DNA from 3 places in the Bacillus sp. FJAT-27231 genome. Region 2 is predicted to be linked to each of the others. Evidence: riboswitches for the same ligand, from Rfam matches in the RefSeq annotation. Region 2 holds a riboswitch; each other region holds the start of a gene.

Region 1 (5,009 bases), 2.6 Mb from region 2:
TAGATGAGGATATTATTCAATATATCCGCAAGCAATATAACCTCCTTATCGGAGAGCGGACAGCAGAAAAAGTAAAAATGGAGATTGGCTATGCTTTAGTTGATCATGAAGAGCGTTTAATGGATGTACGCGGACGCGATCTTGTGACCGGCTTACCGAAAACCATTGAAGTAAGCTCTTATGAAATCCAAAAAGCCATTAAAGAATCTTTGCTTGCGATCTTAGAAACGATTCGCGTGACTCTTGAAAATTCCCCTCCTGAATTAAGCGGTGATATCGTGGATAGAGGAGTGGTAATCAGCGGTGGCGGTTCCTTGTTGAATGGCATGCAAGAATGGCTCAGCCAGGAAATTATCGTTCCTGTTCACCTGGCACCAAATCCATTAGAGTCTGTGGCCATCGGTACCGGACGTTCACTCCACGTGATGAAAAGCTTACAAAAAGTAACGAGCTGAAAATAATCAATACAAGAAACAGAAAAAGCAGCCTTTTCGGCTGCTTTTTTGTTAGTAAATCGTTTCCTGATAAAAATAGTTAGGTGTTTTGATAGAATTATTATATTCTTTATGGAAAACATGGACAGCCGCTGGGGATACCGGCGGAATTAACCACGTCCAATCCCCTGTTATGGCTCTTCCTTCTCGCTCTTCGTTTTGCTCAAATGTTCTAAATTGCTGAGCGGCTGTGTGATGATCGACGATACTCACTCCTGCATTCTTAAATGAGTGAAGAACAGCTATATTTAATTCAACGAGCGCTCGGTCTTTCCACATAGATGAAGCTCTGCTCATATCTAGTTCCATTCGCTCCGCAATAACAGGAAGCTGGTTGTAACGAAAATCATCTGCCAAGTTACGGGCTCCAACTTCTGTTCCCATATACCAACCGTTGAATGGAGCTGCTTTATACTCAATTCCTCCTATTTCCAGCTTCATATCAGAAATAATAGGAACGGCATACCATTTTAATTGCAGCTCGGCAAACCAATCATATTCTGGATGAACAATGGAAATTTCCTTCACTAGCTCTTTATTCAATTCTTGCAGCTCAGGTGGACGATTGCCTATTTGCACAACCCAAGGCAATAGATCAAAATCCGTCCCCTCTCCTCTCCAGCCAAGCTTTTGACACCTAGCCGTTAAGTCAATGGAAGCCGGATCACCCTTTATTCCTTCTTCTGTTTTATAGCCAGCATACCGAATCAATTGATGATTCCAAATACGAATGTCCTCTTGTCCCTCTTTGGATGGACGAAAGATAGTAATAGTTGGGCGGATTTTCCCTTCATTCGACGCAAACTCAACGTGACGGCTTAAAGCTTCAAATACCTCTTTTTCAGTTTCGGCTTTTCTTTCATCAAATACATGAAGCATTTGCCAAAATAATCGCCCAATACAACGGTTGCTATTGCGCCATGCCATTTTTGCCCCATGGCTAAGTTCTTCATACGTTTGCGTGTACGTGCCCGTTGTTTCAATTTGCTCTCTTATTTCGTGAAGACGGGCTTTCATTTCTTCGCTCGGTTTACTCAATTCCTGATAACAAACTGTAATAAATTCCTTCGCTTGCTTCCACAATTGTGTATTCATTTATTTACCGTCCTGTAAGTAGTATTTACCCACAGTATAGCATTTTTCTGCTTTCTGCTTTGTGACGACTTCTAGAACTAACTGCTGTACAAATGCTTCGGTTTTATCCTTCCACCTCGCGGCCACTGCGGTATGGCAATGCCAATTAAGATAATCATAATCCCAGAAACTTGTTCAGCGGTCAAGTGCTCGCCAACGACTAGCATGGCACCAATCATAGCGGCTGGCAGTTCTGCTGCCCCGAGAATAGTAGCCACCCCGGAATCAACGTGCGGGGTACCGAGAGCGAAAAGGATAACGGGTACAAGGACACCTAGCAGTCCAACAAGCAGCCCGTATTTCCATAAACCGCCTGTCATCGTCCCATCTACAATAAAAGCCGGTGATACGAACAATAAAGCGGTCAATAAGCCGCCAAGAGAAATGATAAAGCTTTTCTGAATAGCCGGTACTTCTGTTCCTGTTTTTCCGCTGAAGAAAATAAATAAAGCAAACATCAAAGCAGCTAAAAGTCCGGAAATAAGCCCCTTTGGATCGCTTAACAAGTTAATTCCCTCTGAAGATATTCCAGCAGCTAGAAACGTGCCAGCCCATAAAACAACAGCCGAAACAATCTTTACAGCTGACGGAAACGCTCTTAAATAAATCGATTCAATGAGAATTCCCATCCAAGTAAATTGAAAGAGCAGGACGATGGCAATAGAAGCTGACAGCTCCTGGATGCTTGTCGCATAAAAAACACCCGTTAAGCTAAGCAGCACACCAAGCCCAAGCAATGATGCGATTTGCTTAAACTGCAGCCTACTACGTTTTGTTATAATGAAAGGGATCAGCATTAGCAGAAGTCCAAAGACATATTGTGAACCTGTCATCTGGCCGGCCTGATAACCTGCATTGGTTGCCAGCTTGACGACTGAAGCTTGAAAACCATAGCTGCATGCCCCTGCTAAAATAAATAACGAATAACGAAGCTGATTCAACCTGATTCCTCCTTTATCTGTTAAAAGTATAGCTCGCTGTCTTCTGTTCGACAATCCCTCTCAAATATTCTAAATTTTCTATTGACTAATCCCACTTAAAGAGATATGATATGTTCAATTATCTTACTAAATCTATATATATTTATTCTTATCAAGAGAAGCTGAGGGGACTGGCCCTGTGAAGCTTCAGCAACCAGCCGCTAGCGGGCCTAGGTGCTAAATCCAGCAAACTGCTTTGTCAGTTTGAGAGATAAGAAGGATTAAACATTCACAATGTAAAGCCTTCTTAATTGTAAGAAGGCTTTTTCTTATGATAAGAATAGCGATTCGGAAAGGACGGAAAATATGACGTTATTAGAAAGGCTGCAAAACGAAGTACTAATAGCTGACGGGGCAATGGGTACTCTCCTCTATTCCTATGGGATTGACTTTTGCTATGAGGAGCTCAATATAGAAAAACCCGAGATTATTGAGAAAATTCATCGTGAATATATAAAAGCAGGTGCAGATGTTATTCAAACAAACACGTACAGTGCCAATGCTTTGAAACTGACAAGGTATGGAATGGAAGATCGTGTAGAAGAATTGAACAAAGCAGCCGTGCGCATTGCCAAAAAAGCCGCAGCGCCTGATCAGCGATTTGTACTCGGAACGATCGGCGGCATGCGCGGCATCCGCAAAAGCAGCGTTTCCCTCGCGGATATTAAAGCGTCCTTTCAACAGCAGGCAGAAGCCATCTTATTAGAAGAGCCTGATGGGTTCCTCCTTGAAACCTATTATGACTTTGAAGAATTAACGACCGTTTTACAGCTGCTCCGCCAAATGACAGACTTGCCTATCATTTCCCAAGTATCAATGCACGAGCCGGGTATTCTGCAAAATGGCCTTTCACTAAATCATGCTTTCAAACAGCTTGAAGCACTCGGTGCCAATGTTGTCGGTGTGAACTGCCGACTCGGCCCCTATCATACTATTCAAGCCTTTGAAGAAGTGACATTGCCTGAAAAAGCCTTTTTGTCAGCGTACCCGAATGCCAGCCTTCTTGATGTTGAAGACGGGCGTATTGTCTACGAATCGGAAGCTGATTATTTTGGCCAGGCAGCGGTGCATTTGCGCAACGAAGGTGTCCGTCTCATCGGTGGCTGCTGCGGCACAACGCCTAAGCACATTGAGGCAGCCAAAAAAGCACTCGCTGGCCTTGCACCGATTACAGAGAAAAAAGTAGTTGCTAAAAAACCGATTATTATTAAAGAGCCGGCCCCGCTAGTGGTACCGCCGCTCCATGAGCAGGTAAAGAAAGAACGGACCATTATCGTTGAACTTGATACGCCGAAACATTTAGATACGGCTACTTATATTAAGGGGGCTAAGGCTCTGCAACAAACAGGGATGGCGGCTATCACAATGGCCGATAACTCCCTTGCCTCCCCGCGCGTCAGCAATTTGGCAATGGGCTCTCTACTCAAAATGCAGCATCAGATCCGCCCGCTTGTCCACATTACATGCCGAGATCGGAACTTGATTGGCTTACAATCTCATCTAATGGGGTTACATGCTCTTGGACTTCATGATGTACTTGCCATTACAGGGGACCCGACGAAAGTTGGCGACTTCCCAGGGGCCACTTCTGTATATGATGTTTCGAGCATGGAGCTTATCCAATTAATCAAACAGCTAAACGAGGGAATTTCTTTTTCAGGCAAGCCGTTAAAACAAAAAGCAAACTTTTCCGTTGCAGCCGCCTTCAATCCAAATGTGCGCGTACTCGATCGGGCTGTGAAGCGCCTAGAGAAGAAAATTGAATGTGGGGCTGATTACTTTATTACACAGCCGATTTTTACAAAAGAAAAAATCGTCGAAGTATACGAAGCGACGAAGCATTTACCGACTCCAATCTTCCTTGGCATTATGCCACTAACAAGCTCGCGCAACGCTGAATTCCTTCATCATGAGGTCCCTGGCATTAAGCTGTCGGAAGAAACACTTGCCAGAATGAAGGCACATGAGAATGATAAAGAAGCGGCAGCACTTGAAGGGCTCGCCATTGCAAAAGAATTAATCGATACAGCAGCCAAGCTGTTTAACGGTATCTATATTATTACGCCATTTATGCGCTATGAAATGTCCATTGAATTGATCCATTACATCGAAGAATTAGATGGAAAAACGAATGAAAGAGGGATCGCTCATGTCCAAACAATATTCAATTGAACAGGAACTCGAAAAACGTATTCTTTTCTTAGACGGCGCAATGGGCACGATGCTCCAGCAAGCCAACTTAACAGAGGAAGATTTCGGCGGTGAAGAATACGACGGTTGTAATGAATACTTAAACCTTACCGCTCCTCATGTGATTGAAAAAGTTCACCGCGACTACTTGGCAGCAGGTACCGATATTATTGAAACGAATTCATTTGGCGGCACCCCTCTCGTATTAAAT
Region 2 (5,009 bases):
GAGAACAGAGAAAGGAAGAAAATTTGTTTTCTCTGAAAAAAGAAGGTTATCGGCTTTATCCAATTGATATTCCAATTAATGTATATAAAACAAAAGACGGGGATATTACCGGAACGGCTGTTATTGAAAAAGTAGAGTGGCAAAAAGATCAAACAGAAATCCTTTACAGGCTCGTTTCCTTAAATTCAATCAACTAATAAAAAGGCACCGGAATACGGTGCCTTTTTATTGGATATTTAGATTTGTGGTCCGCCAAGTTCGATAATTTCTTTCGAAACGTTATTGAACTTTTTGAAGTTTTCACGGAACTTGCCAGCAAGTTCTGCAGCCTTTGTCATGAAGGCATCTTCGTCTGCCCAAGCTTTACGCGGAATTAGAACTTCATCCGGTACACCCGGTACGTGAAGCGGAATTTGCAGGCCAAATGTTTTTGTTGTATACGTTTCAACGTTATTTAATTCGCCTTCTAGAGCTGCTTGAACCATTGCGCGTGTATAAGCGAGTTTCATACGAGAACCAACGCCATATTCGCCGCCAGTCCAGCCTGTATTCACGAGGAACACCTGAACGTTGTGCTCATCGATTTTCTCACCGAGCATTTCCGCATAGCGTGTTGCTTCAAGCGGAAGGAATGGTGAGCCGAAGCATGTAGAGAATGTTACTTGCGGAGAAGTGACTCCACGCTCTGTACCAGCAAGCTTAGATGTGTATCCGCTCAAGAAATGATACATTGCTTGCTCTTTTGTTAACTTGCTGATTGGAGGCAGAACGCCGAATGCATCAGCTGTTAAGAAAATGATTGTATTTGGATGACCGGCTACGCTTGGGTCAACGATGTTATCAATTGCTTGTAATGGATAAGCAGCACGAGTATTTTCTGTCAAGCTGTTATCATTGTAATCTGGAATGCGGGATTGTTCATCAAGTACCACATTCTCAAGGACCGAACCGAAACGGATCGCATCAAAAATTTGTGGTTCTTTTTCACGAGAAAGTCCGATTGTTTTAGCGTAGCAGCCGCCTTCAATATTGAACACGCCGCTCGCAGACCAGCCATGCTCGTCATCACCGATTAAGCGGCGATTTGGATCAGCACTTAACGTTGTCTTACCTGTACCTGAAAGACCGAAGAACAATGCTACGTCACCTTCATAGCCAACGTTTGCTGAGCAGTGCATAGATAAGATGTCGTTTTCTGGAAGTAGATAGTTCATTACAGAGAAGATTGATTTTTTCATTTCTCCTGCATATTCCGTTCCGCCGATCAACACAATGCGGCGCTCAAAAGAAATGATAACGAATGCTTCTGATTTTGTGCCATCTACTGCAGGATCTGCTTTGAAGTTCGGCGCAGATACGATTGTAAAGCCTGCTTGATGATCTTTTAATTCTTCTTCAGTCGGACGAATGAAAAGCTGATGAGCAAATAAGTTATGCCATGCGTATTCATTGATCACTTGGATTGGAAGACGGTGAGCTGGATCAGCCCCTGCAAATCCTTTGAATACGAATAGTTCTTCTTGCTCCTTTAAATAGTTGATCACTTTCGTGTATAATTGATCAAATACTTCTGAAGAAATCGGTTCGTTCACGGGACCCCAATCAATTTTATCTTTTGTTGATGGTTCTTCAACGATAAACTTGTCTTTAGGAGAACGCCCTGTATACTTTCCCGTTTCAGCACTTACTGCTCCAGAAGCAGTTAGAACGCCTTCTTTGCGATTAAGTACTTTTTCTACGAGCAGCGGCACAGATGGCTGCATTGTTACGTTAGCACCTTTTAAAAGTTCCAAAATTTCGTTTGAAACACTAGCAGTTTTCATAAATAAATAACCATCCTTTATCTGAATTTAAATGAATTGGCATCTTAATCGTTTACTCAAAAATAGTATAACACATTACATTTAATAGTCTATACTATTCATTTATTTTTTTTTGTGACTTTTTATTAACAAATTGTTCCCTTCTTTATGAAAAGAAACCGGAAAAAACAAAGAGATTTTACACTAAATCTGTTGACATTGCCAGAGGGATTACGTATGATGTAACCTTGAACGGATACTCTTATCCTGAGCTGGCGGAGGGACAGGCCCAATGAAGCCCGGCAACCTGCTTGATTATAGGCGGCAGTCATAACAGAGACTGACCAGCACTTATATCATTATAAGATTATTTTCAAGACAAAGGTGCTAACCTGCAGCAAGGGCAAAACCTTGAGCGATAAGAGTGAAAGGCCTATGTTGACAAGACCAACCTTTCCTCTCTTTATTTCAGGAGGGGTTTTTTTATTTTTAAAAGGATAAACTTAGGGAAAATGAGTACCGTACCATTAACGATCGGCAGTTTCGTTGATCATTTTTAAGGAGGAAGTTTCATGACTAAAAATCGTCGTCTCTTTACTTCAGAGTCAGTTACTGAAGGGCATCCGGACAAAATTTGTGATCAGATTTCTGATGCCATCCTGGATGAAATCTTGTCAAAAGATCCAAATGCACGCGTAGCGGCAGAAACATCTGTTACAACTGGGCTTGTACTCGTAGCAGGGGAAATTACAACATCTTCTTACGTGGACATTAATAAAATCGTTCGTGAAACAGTAAGAGAAATTGGCTACACACGTGCAAAATATGGATTTGATGCAGACACTTGTGGTGTGCTGACATCTATTGATGAGCAGTCTCCTGACATTGCAGCAGGGGTAGACGTTGCTCTTGAAGCTCGTGAAGGCCAAATGAGTGATGAAGAAATCGAAGCGATTGGCGCAGGCGACCAAGGCTTAATGTTTGGCTTTGCTTGTAATGAAACAAAAGAATTAATGCCGCTGCCGATTTCACTTGCTCATAAATTGTCCCGCCAGCTGACAAAAGTAAGAAAAGAAGAAACGCTAAATTATTTGCGTCCAGATGGTAAAACACAAGTAACCGTTGAATACGATGAGAACGATAAGCCAGTAAGAATTGACACTATCGTTATTTCAACGCAGCATCATCCGGAAGTAACGCTTGAACAAATTCAAAGCGATTTGCGTGAGCAAGTGATTAATCCAGTTGTCCCAGCTGAATTAATTGATGAGAATACAAAATTCTTTATTAATCCAACGGGCCGTTTCGTTATTGGCGGACCTCAAGGGGATGCTGGTTTAACTGGCCGAAAAATCATTGTGGATACATACGGCGGATATGCACGCCATGGCGGTGGAGCATTCTCCGGTAAAGATCCAACAAAAGTAGACCGTTCAGCAGCTTATGCCGCTCGTTATGTAGCGAAAAATATTGTTGCTGCTGGCCTGGCTGATAAATGTGAAGTGCAGCTCGCTTATGCGATTGGTGTAGCACAGCCTGTATCGATTGCCATTGATACATTCGGTACTGGAACGGTTTCTGAGGAGCAGCTTGTGGAACTTGTTCGCAGCAACTTTGATCTTCGTCCAGCTGGTATCATTAATATGCTTGGACTTCGCCGTCCGATTTACAAGCAAACAGCAGCTTACGGACATTTTGGCCGTACAGATGTCGATCTTCCATGGGAAAGAACAGATAAAGCTGACCTCTTAAAAGAACAAGCAGCAAACTAATGAAAAATCAAAAAGCCTGGAGACTTTTTAATAGTCTTCAGGCTTTTTCTGTATACTTTTATAATATTGTCCTTTTTCTACATATTCTCTTACAATGCGTTCCATGTCTTTTCGGTCTTCCTCGTTCACTGGACGAATGACTTTTGCTGGCCGTCCGAATGCGACAGAGTGAGGCGGAATGACCTTGCCTTGTGGAACGAGACTGCCAGCTCCAATAAAGGCACCTTCACCGATTTCAGCATTGTCAAGAATAATGGATCCCATCCCAATAAGAGCATTTTTTCTAATTTTACAGCTGTGCAGGATTACCTGATGGCCAATCGTGACTTCATCTTCAATGATGAGAGGATTGTTTGGGCTTTGGTGAAGCACGGAATTATCCTGAATGCTGACTTTTTTCCCAATCACAGTGGGAGCTACGTCTCCTCGAATAGAGGTATTAAACCAAACATTGGTTTCTTCGCCGATTGTCACGTCGCCGGTAATGGTTACGTAATCCGCTATATAAGCGGAATCAGCAATTTTCGGTGTTTTATTGTTATAAGGATAAATCATCTTTCTCCCCTTCCTTTATTTGTCCCGCCAAAGATAAGCAGGATCAATTTGCTTATTATTTTAACTAAAACGATTTGATTTGTATAATAGAAGGTAAAAAGTATAGGACTATAAAAAGCCGGAGGAAGATGCGTGATGTGGAAATGGGAAACAAAACAACAGCCGAAAGGTGTCATCGTTATGATTCATGGAGCGATGGAGCATCATGGCCGTTATGGCTGGCTGATTGAAATGTGGCGCAGAAACGGCTTTCATGTGGTAATGGGCGATTTGCCTGGCCAAGGTATGACATCGAGAGCACAAAGAGGACACATTTCATCTTTTAATGAATATATCGAGGAAGTAAAAGACTGGGTACAGGCAGCCTACCAGTTTGATTTGCCTTTATTCTTATTAGGACATAGTATGGGAGGGCTAATTGCCATCCGGCTGCTTCAGGAAATGGAAGTAGAAACGGCAGGGGTTATCTTATCTTCCCCTTGTCTTGGGATGATTCACACCCCGCCAAAGATTGTCGACATTCTATCGCATGGGCTAAATTCACTCTCTCCTTCAGTAAAGTTTTCTTCTGGATTGACAGTCGAAATGGCGACAAGAAATGAAGAGGTTAGACAAGCTGATAAAGAGGACATGCTGTATGTGAACAAAGTGTCCGTTCGCTGGTACCGTGAACTGCTTCAGGCGATGAAGACAGCCGACTTAAAGACAGGGGCAGTGCCAGATGTTCCGCTTCTCGTTATGCAAGCAGGACATGACTTAATCGTTGATAAAAAAAGTGTGAGAAAGTGGTTTCATCGTCTTGATTTATCAGAGATGCACTATAAGGAGTGGCCGGGTCTTTATCATGAAATATTTAATGAACCGGAACGGGAAGAAGTCT
Region 3 (5,009 bases), 2.7 Mb from region 2:
TCGGTGATTCTGTGACTGACTTTCAGGCAGCGAAGATTGCAGATTCAGTGATTGCAAGAGATTACTTGGCGGAAAAGTGCGAAGAGCTTTCTATTCCTTTTCAGCCCTTTGAAACATTTTATGATTGTATCAATATTTTAGAAAACTTAAATCTTAAATAAGCAGTTATACTTTCTATATAGCAGTGAATAAATTCGGAATGTTAGGAATAATGAAGGGGGAATTATGATGACAACTATTAAAATTCAAGGAACAAATGAAGTGATCGACAATCAAGAAGAAGTGATTGCCTTTTTGGACAAGCAAGATGTCATTTACGAGCATTGGGATATTTCTAAATTACCCGCTCATTTGCAAGAAAAGTATGTGTTGAATGATGAAGAAAAGCAAGAGATTTTAGCTGCTTTTGAAACGGAAATTAAAGATATTGCCGAGAGACGCGGATATAAAGCTTGGGACGTGATTTCCTTAGCAGATCACACTCCAAACTTGGAAGAGTTATTGAAAAACTTCCAGCGTGAGCATCATCATACAGATGATGAAGTCCGATTTATTGCAAGCGGACACGGCGTTTTTGTTATCCAAGGAAAGGACGGCCGATTCTTTGAGGTTCATTTAAATCCTGGAGATCTTATTTCGGTTCCTGAAAGTGTCCGCCATTACTTTACATTATCTGATGACCGTAAAGTAGTTGCTGTCCGTATTTTCGTAACAGAAGAAGGCTGGGTGCCAGTTTACTAAAAGAGAGTTTTGGAATGAATGAAGTTACAGAATGACAGAGGAGGGCATTTTATGGGTGTAACAGCTACTTATCTGTTCCCGTCGCATCCCGATCAAGAAAAAAAGGCAGAACAATATGCTTTAGGCCTGACAGTCGGTTCTTGGACAGATATTCCACATTTGGAGCGTCAGCAATTACAGAAAAATAAAGGGGAAGTTGTGTCAGTAGAAAAAGGAGAGGAAAAGGACACAGTAAAAATCCATTATCCATCCGCTAATTTTTCAGCCGATCTTCCCGCTATTTTGACAACCGTATATGGAAAGCTTTCTTTTTTTGAAGGCCATGAGTTAGTTGATCTAACATTTGATGATGAGCTTCTCCGCCAATTCCCTGGACCGCGCTTTGGGGTGAAGGGGGTCAGGGAGAAATTAAATCTATACGATCGTCCCTTGTTGATGGCTATTTTCAAAGGAGTGATAGGCAGAGATTTGTCTTTTTTCTCTTCTCAATTAGAAGACCTGCTGGCAGGAGGCATTGATCTGATTAAAGACGATGAAATTCTTTTTGAGAATGAGTTAACGCCTTTTGAAAAGAGAATCACAACAGCTAGAGAAATCATTAACCGTCATTATGAACATACAGGCCAGCGAGCTTTATATGCAGTGAATCTGTCGGGGAGATCAAATGAACTTCAGGAGAAAGCAGAGCGGGCGCAAGAACTAGGAGCGAATGCTTTATTGTTTAATGTGCATGCTTATGGATTGGACACATTGCAAGCGTTGCGTGAAAATGACAATATTTCTTTGCCTATTATGGCACATTCTGCTTTATCAGGCGTTCTAGCTGGACAGCCTGGCGGTGGCTACTCGTATTCCTTGCTTGTTGGAAAGCTAACGCGTCTAACCGGTGGAGATTTCTCCTTATTCCCAAGTCCATACGGGAATGTAGCGATCCCATCGTCTGATGCATTAGCGATTGGGCAGGCGCTTACGGAAGAAAATCGTTTTGAACAAACTTTCTCTGTGCCTTCTGCTGGGATTCATCCAGGAATGGTGCCGCAGTTGTTAAAAGATTTTGGCAGCGAGAGCTTGGTCATCAACGCAGGAGGAGGAGTCTTTGGACATCCAGATGGACCAATCAGCGGTGCCCAAGCTTTCCGAGCTGCGATTGATGCGAGTATAAATAATGTTTCCTTAACGGAAGCAGCTAAAACGTCAGAACCTTTAAAGCGTGCCATTGACCAATGGGGAATTGTCACGACTTCATAAAGTGATCCAAGCCATAAGCGGTTTCGTTTTTTTAATTTTTAGCTCCGTTACAGGTGAATATTATTTCTAAATGGTTGATTGGGGCAGAAAGCAAAGTGACTAGAGTGTAAATCAACATTTATTATTACCAGAGTCCTTTTTTAAAATAAAAGATATTGACAGTTTTGGATGAACGTGACATAATCCAAGTAAATTCATGAGAATAATAAATTTAATAACGAGATCTTATCAAGAGCAGGCGGAGGGATGAGCCCTATGAAGCCCGGCAACCGACTTTTTTAAGCACGGTGCTAATTCTCACAGCAGTCATGCTGAAAGATAAGAAGTTGTTTTTTCGAAAACCTCTTCTTATCGAAGAGGTTTTTTGTATAGAAAGGCAGGTTGATAAGAGTTGAGTATAGTGGTGACTCGGATTCATGAGTTGGCAGATATAAAAGAGGAACTGGCAGCACGCGACTGGTTCATGGGAACGAGCGGGAACTTGGCCATTAAAGTACAGGGTGAGCCGCTCCAATTTCTCGTAACGGCTAGCGGAAAAGATAAACGAAAAAAGACAAATGAAGATTTTTTGCTTGTTGATCAGGACGGAAATCCTGTAGGAGAAACGAATGTTAAGCCTTCTGCCGAGACTCTTCTCCATTGTGAAATCTATGGCAGGTCGAATGCGGGCTGCAGCCTTCACGTTCATACGATAGCGAACAACGTGATTTCGGAAATTTATGGCGATGAAGGAAAAGTTGTATTTAAAGGACAGGAACTGATTAAAGCTTTCGGCCGCTGGGAAGAAGATGCCGAGTGGGAAATTCCGATCATTCCTAATCACGCTGATATTCCAAAACTAGCAGCCGCTTTAGCCCCGTTTGTAGAAGAAGATAAGGGAGCCGTTCTCATCCGCAATCATGGAATCACAGCTTGGGGAAAGAACGCCTTTGAGGCTAAAAAAGTACTTGAAGCATGTGAGTTCTTGTTTCAATACGAGCTGGCGCTTCTGCAGGCAAAGGCAAATTTACAAATCATTAGGCAGAAATAATAGTAGACATAAAGAAATGGCGGGGGACAAATTGATTAAAAGAATGGAACATGTCGGAATCATGGTGAAGAACTTAGAAAAGTCCATTTCATTTTACACAGACATTATCGGTTTTCAGCTTTTGGGCCGCTTGGATCATCCGAACGGTCAAATTAAAATAGCCTTTATCGGAACAGAAGATAAAGAAGGAACCCAGATCGAACTGTTGGAAGGATATAATGATTCATTGCCTGTGGAAGGGAAAGTTCATCATCTTGCTTTAAAAGTGGAGGGCATTGAAAGTGAGATTGCAAGGTTGAAAGAGGCTGGTGTTCGTTTCATTGATAAAGAAATTACAACGCTGCCAAACGGCTCTCGTTACATGTTCTTTGAAGGACCGGATGGCGAATGGCTCGAATTGTTTGAAACTAATTAATTTACAGAAAGTAATAGGGGGATTTTTAAGATGATAAAGATAGCTAAAAAGTTAGCAGTATCAGGTTTAGCTTTAACATTGTTGCTGACGGGGTGTTCAACAGGCGAAAAAACGGCCTCCTCAGATGAAAAGAAACCAGGGAAAATTGAAAATGTGCCTGAACGATTCGCAAACGGAGAAGAAGTGAAAGTAAAAGTCATCCGGAAAATTGGCGGTGACGATCATACAGCTCAATTTTTAGCGGGTGCGAAAAAAGAGGGCGAAGATCTTGGATTTAAGGTGGATATCTTTACAGCGAACGGTGATACGGCTAAATTTCACGATGCCATTGAACAAGCTGCTAACCAAGATTATGACGGAGTGATTATCTCTCATGGGGACGATGCTGCAACTGTTGATGCGGTGAAAAAATTGAGAGAAAAAGATAAGAGTGTTGTTACGTTTGACTCGGTTGAGGATTTAAAACAAGTGGATGGTGTAACCTTAACATCTCAAGATGATAAAGCATTGGCTACCTTAAGCTTAGATCAATTAGTGAAGGATTTTAACGGGAAAGCCAACATTGCTTACCTTTGGGTAGATGGCTTCCCGCCAATGGTTCGCCGTAATGCGGTATATGAGGAAACATTAAAGAACAATCCGGGCATCAAAGAAGTGGAACGATTTGGTGTGGCCGCTGCTGATACGTCCGTTCAAACACAAAACGCGGTTCAGGCAATGTTGAAAAAGTATCCGAAAGGCAAGCTAGATGCGATTTATGCAACATGGGATGCCTTTGCTATCGGAGCAGCTCGTGCGATTAAAGAAGCAGGCCGTGATGAAGTGAAAATTTACGGAATTGATGTATCGAATGCAGATTTACAATTAATGCAGGAAAAAGGCAGTTCATGGAAGTACACAGCAGCAGTTGACCCGTCACTAATCGGGAAAATTGATATGAGAATTTTAGCAAAGAAATTGGCGGGAGAAGACACACCGCAAGAATATGCATTAGATGCAAGCTTAATCTCGCAAAAGGAATTATCTTCATCTAAAGAGCCGGTGAATATGGAGAGCTTAAAGAGCGTCGTGCCTAACTGGGGGAAATCAGCTGAGTTTGAAGAGGATTGGATGAAAACGTTGAAAGAACACTATTGAGAAGAGAGAGCATTCGCTTGATTTCTAGCGGATGCTTCCGTTTTTCTTCATGGCCATACCCATTTTATGAGAAGGGAACGAGTACGATGATTGAAATGAGAAATATCTCGATTGATTTCCCAGGGGTGGCGGCTTTAAAGAATGTGAATTTTCATGTGGAGAAGGGAAAAATTCATGCTCTGATTGGTGCCAACGGAGCGGGAAAATCCACATTAATGAAAGTGCTATCCGGAGCTTATGATCATTATCGAGGGGGCATTTATTTTCACGGGAAGGAAGCGGCTATCCGTTCTCCGAAAGAGGCGAAGCAATTAGGGATTCAAATGGTGTATCAAGAAGTGGATACGGCTCTTATTCCTTACTTAACTGTTGGTGAAAATATTATGCTCGAGAAAATGATTCACAGCATGGGGAAGAAGCAGCTAGTCAATTGGAAAT

What was found. A riboswitch is a leader RNA that binds a small molecule or an ion and turns the genes downstream of it on or off. The one in region 2 is predicted to bind S-adenosylmethionine.
Region 1: it holds a riboswitch for S-adenosylmethionine, as region 2 does, so the genes downstream of both, AC623_RS02845 (bifunctional homocysteine S-methyltransferase/methylenetetrahydrofolate reductase) here and metK (methionine adenosyltransferase) in region 2, are expected to answer to the same signal.
Region 3: it holds a riboswitch for S-adenosylmethionine, as region 2 does, so the genes downstream of both, AC623_RS02280 (methylthioribulose 1-phosphate dehydratase) here and metK (methionine adenosyltransferase) in region 2, are expected to answer to the same signal.

The regions. Positions count from the first base shown of each region.
Region 1 is NZ_LFZU01000001.1:610,226-615,234, reverse strand. Features, by position in the region: gene mreBH (rod-share determining protein MreBH) at 1-455, shown strand, start outside; gene AC623_RS02855 (nitric oxide synthase oxygenase) at 507-1,589, opposite strand; gene AC623_RS02850 (EamA family transporter) at 1,667-2,569, opposite strand; SAM riboswitch class I at 2,715-2,826, shown strand; gene AC623_RS02845 (bifunctional homocysteine S-methyltransferase/methylenetetrahydrofolate reductase) at 2,915-4,780, shown strand; gene metH (methionine synthase) at 4,758-5,009, shown strand, end outside.
Region 2 is NZ_LFZU01000001.1:3,182,498-3,187,506, reverse strand. Features, by position in the region: gene AC623_RS15255 (DUF2584 domain-containing protein) at 1-197, shown strand, start outside; gene pckA (phosphoenolpyruvate carboxykinase (ATP)) at 237-1,823, opposite strand; SAM riboswitch class I at 2,062-2,227, shown strand; gene metK (methionine adenosyltransferase) at 2,375-3,574, shown strand; gene AC623_RS15240 (gamma carbonic anhydrase) at 3,602-4,129, opposite strand; gene AC623_RS15235 (alpha/beta hydrolase) at 4,265-5,009, shown strand, end outside.
Region 3 is NZ_LFZU01000001.1:482,095-487,103, forward strand. Features, by position in the region: gene AC623_RS02265 (2-hydroxy-3-keto-5-methylthiopentenyl-1-phosphate phosphatase) at 1-161, shown strand, start outside; gene AC623_RS02270 (1,2-dihydroxy-3-keto-5-methylthiopentene dioxygenase) at 229-741, shown strand; gene AC623_RS02275 (2,3-diketo-5-methylthiopentyl-1-phosphate enolase) at 793-1,989, shown strand; SAM riboswitch class I at 2,212-2,314, shown strand; gene AC623_RS02280 (methylthioribulose 1-phosphate dehydratase) at 2,381-3,019, shown strand; gene AC623_RS02285 (VOC family protein) at 3,063-3,434, shown strand; gene AC623_RS02290 (sugar ABC transporter substrate-binding protein) at 3,474-4,571, shown strand; gene AC623_RS02295 (sugar ABC transporter ATP-binding protein) at 4,658-5,009, shown strand, end outside.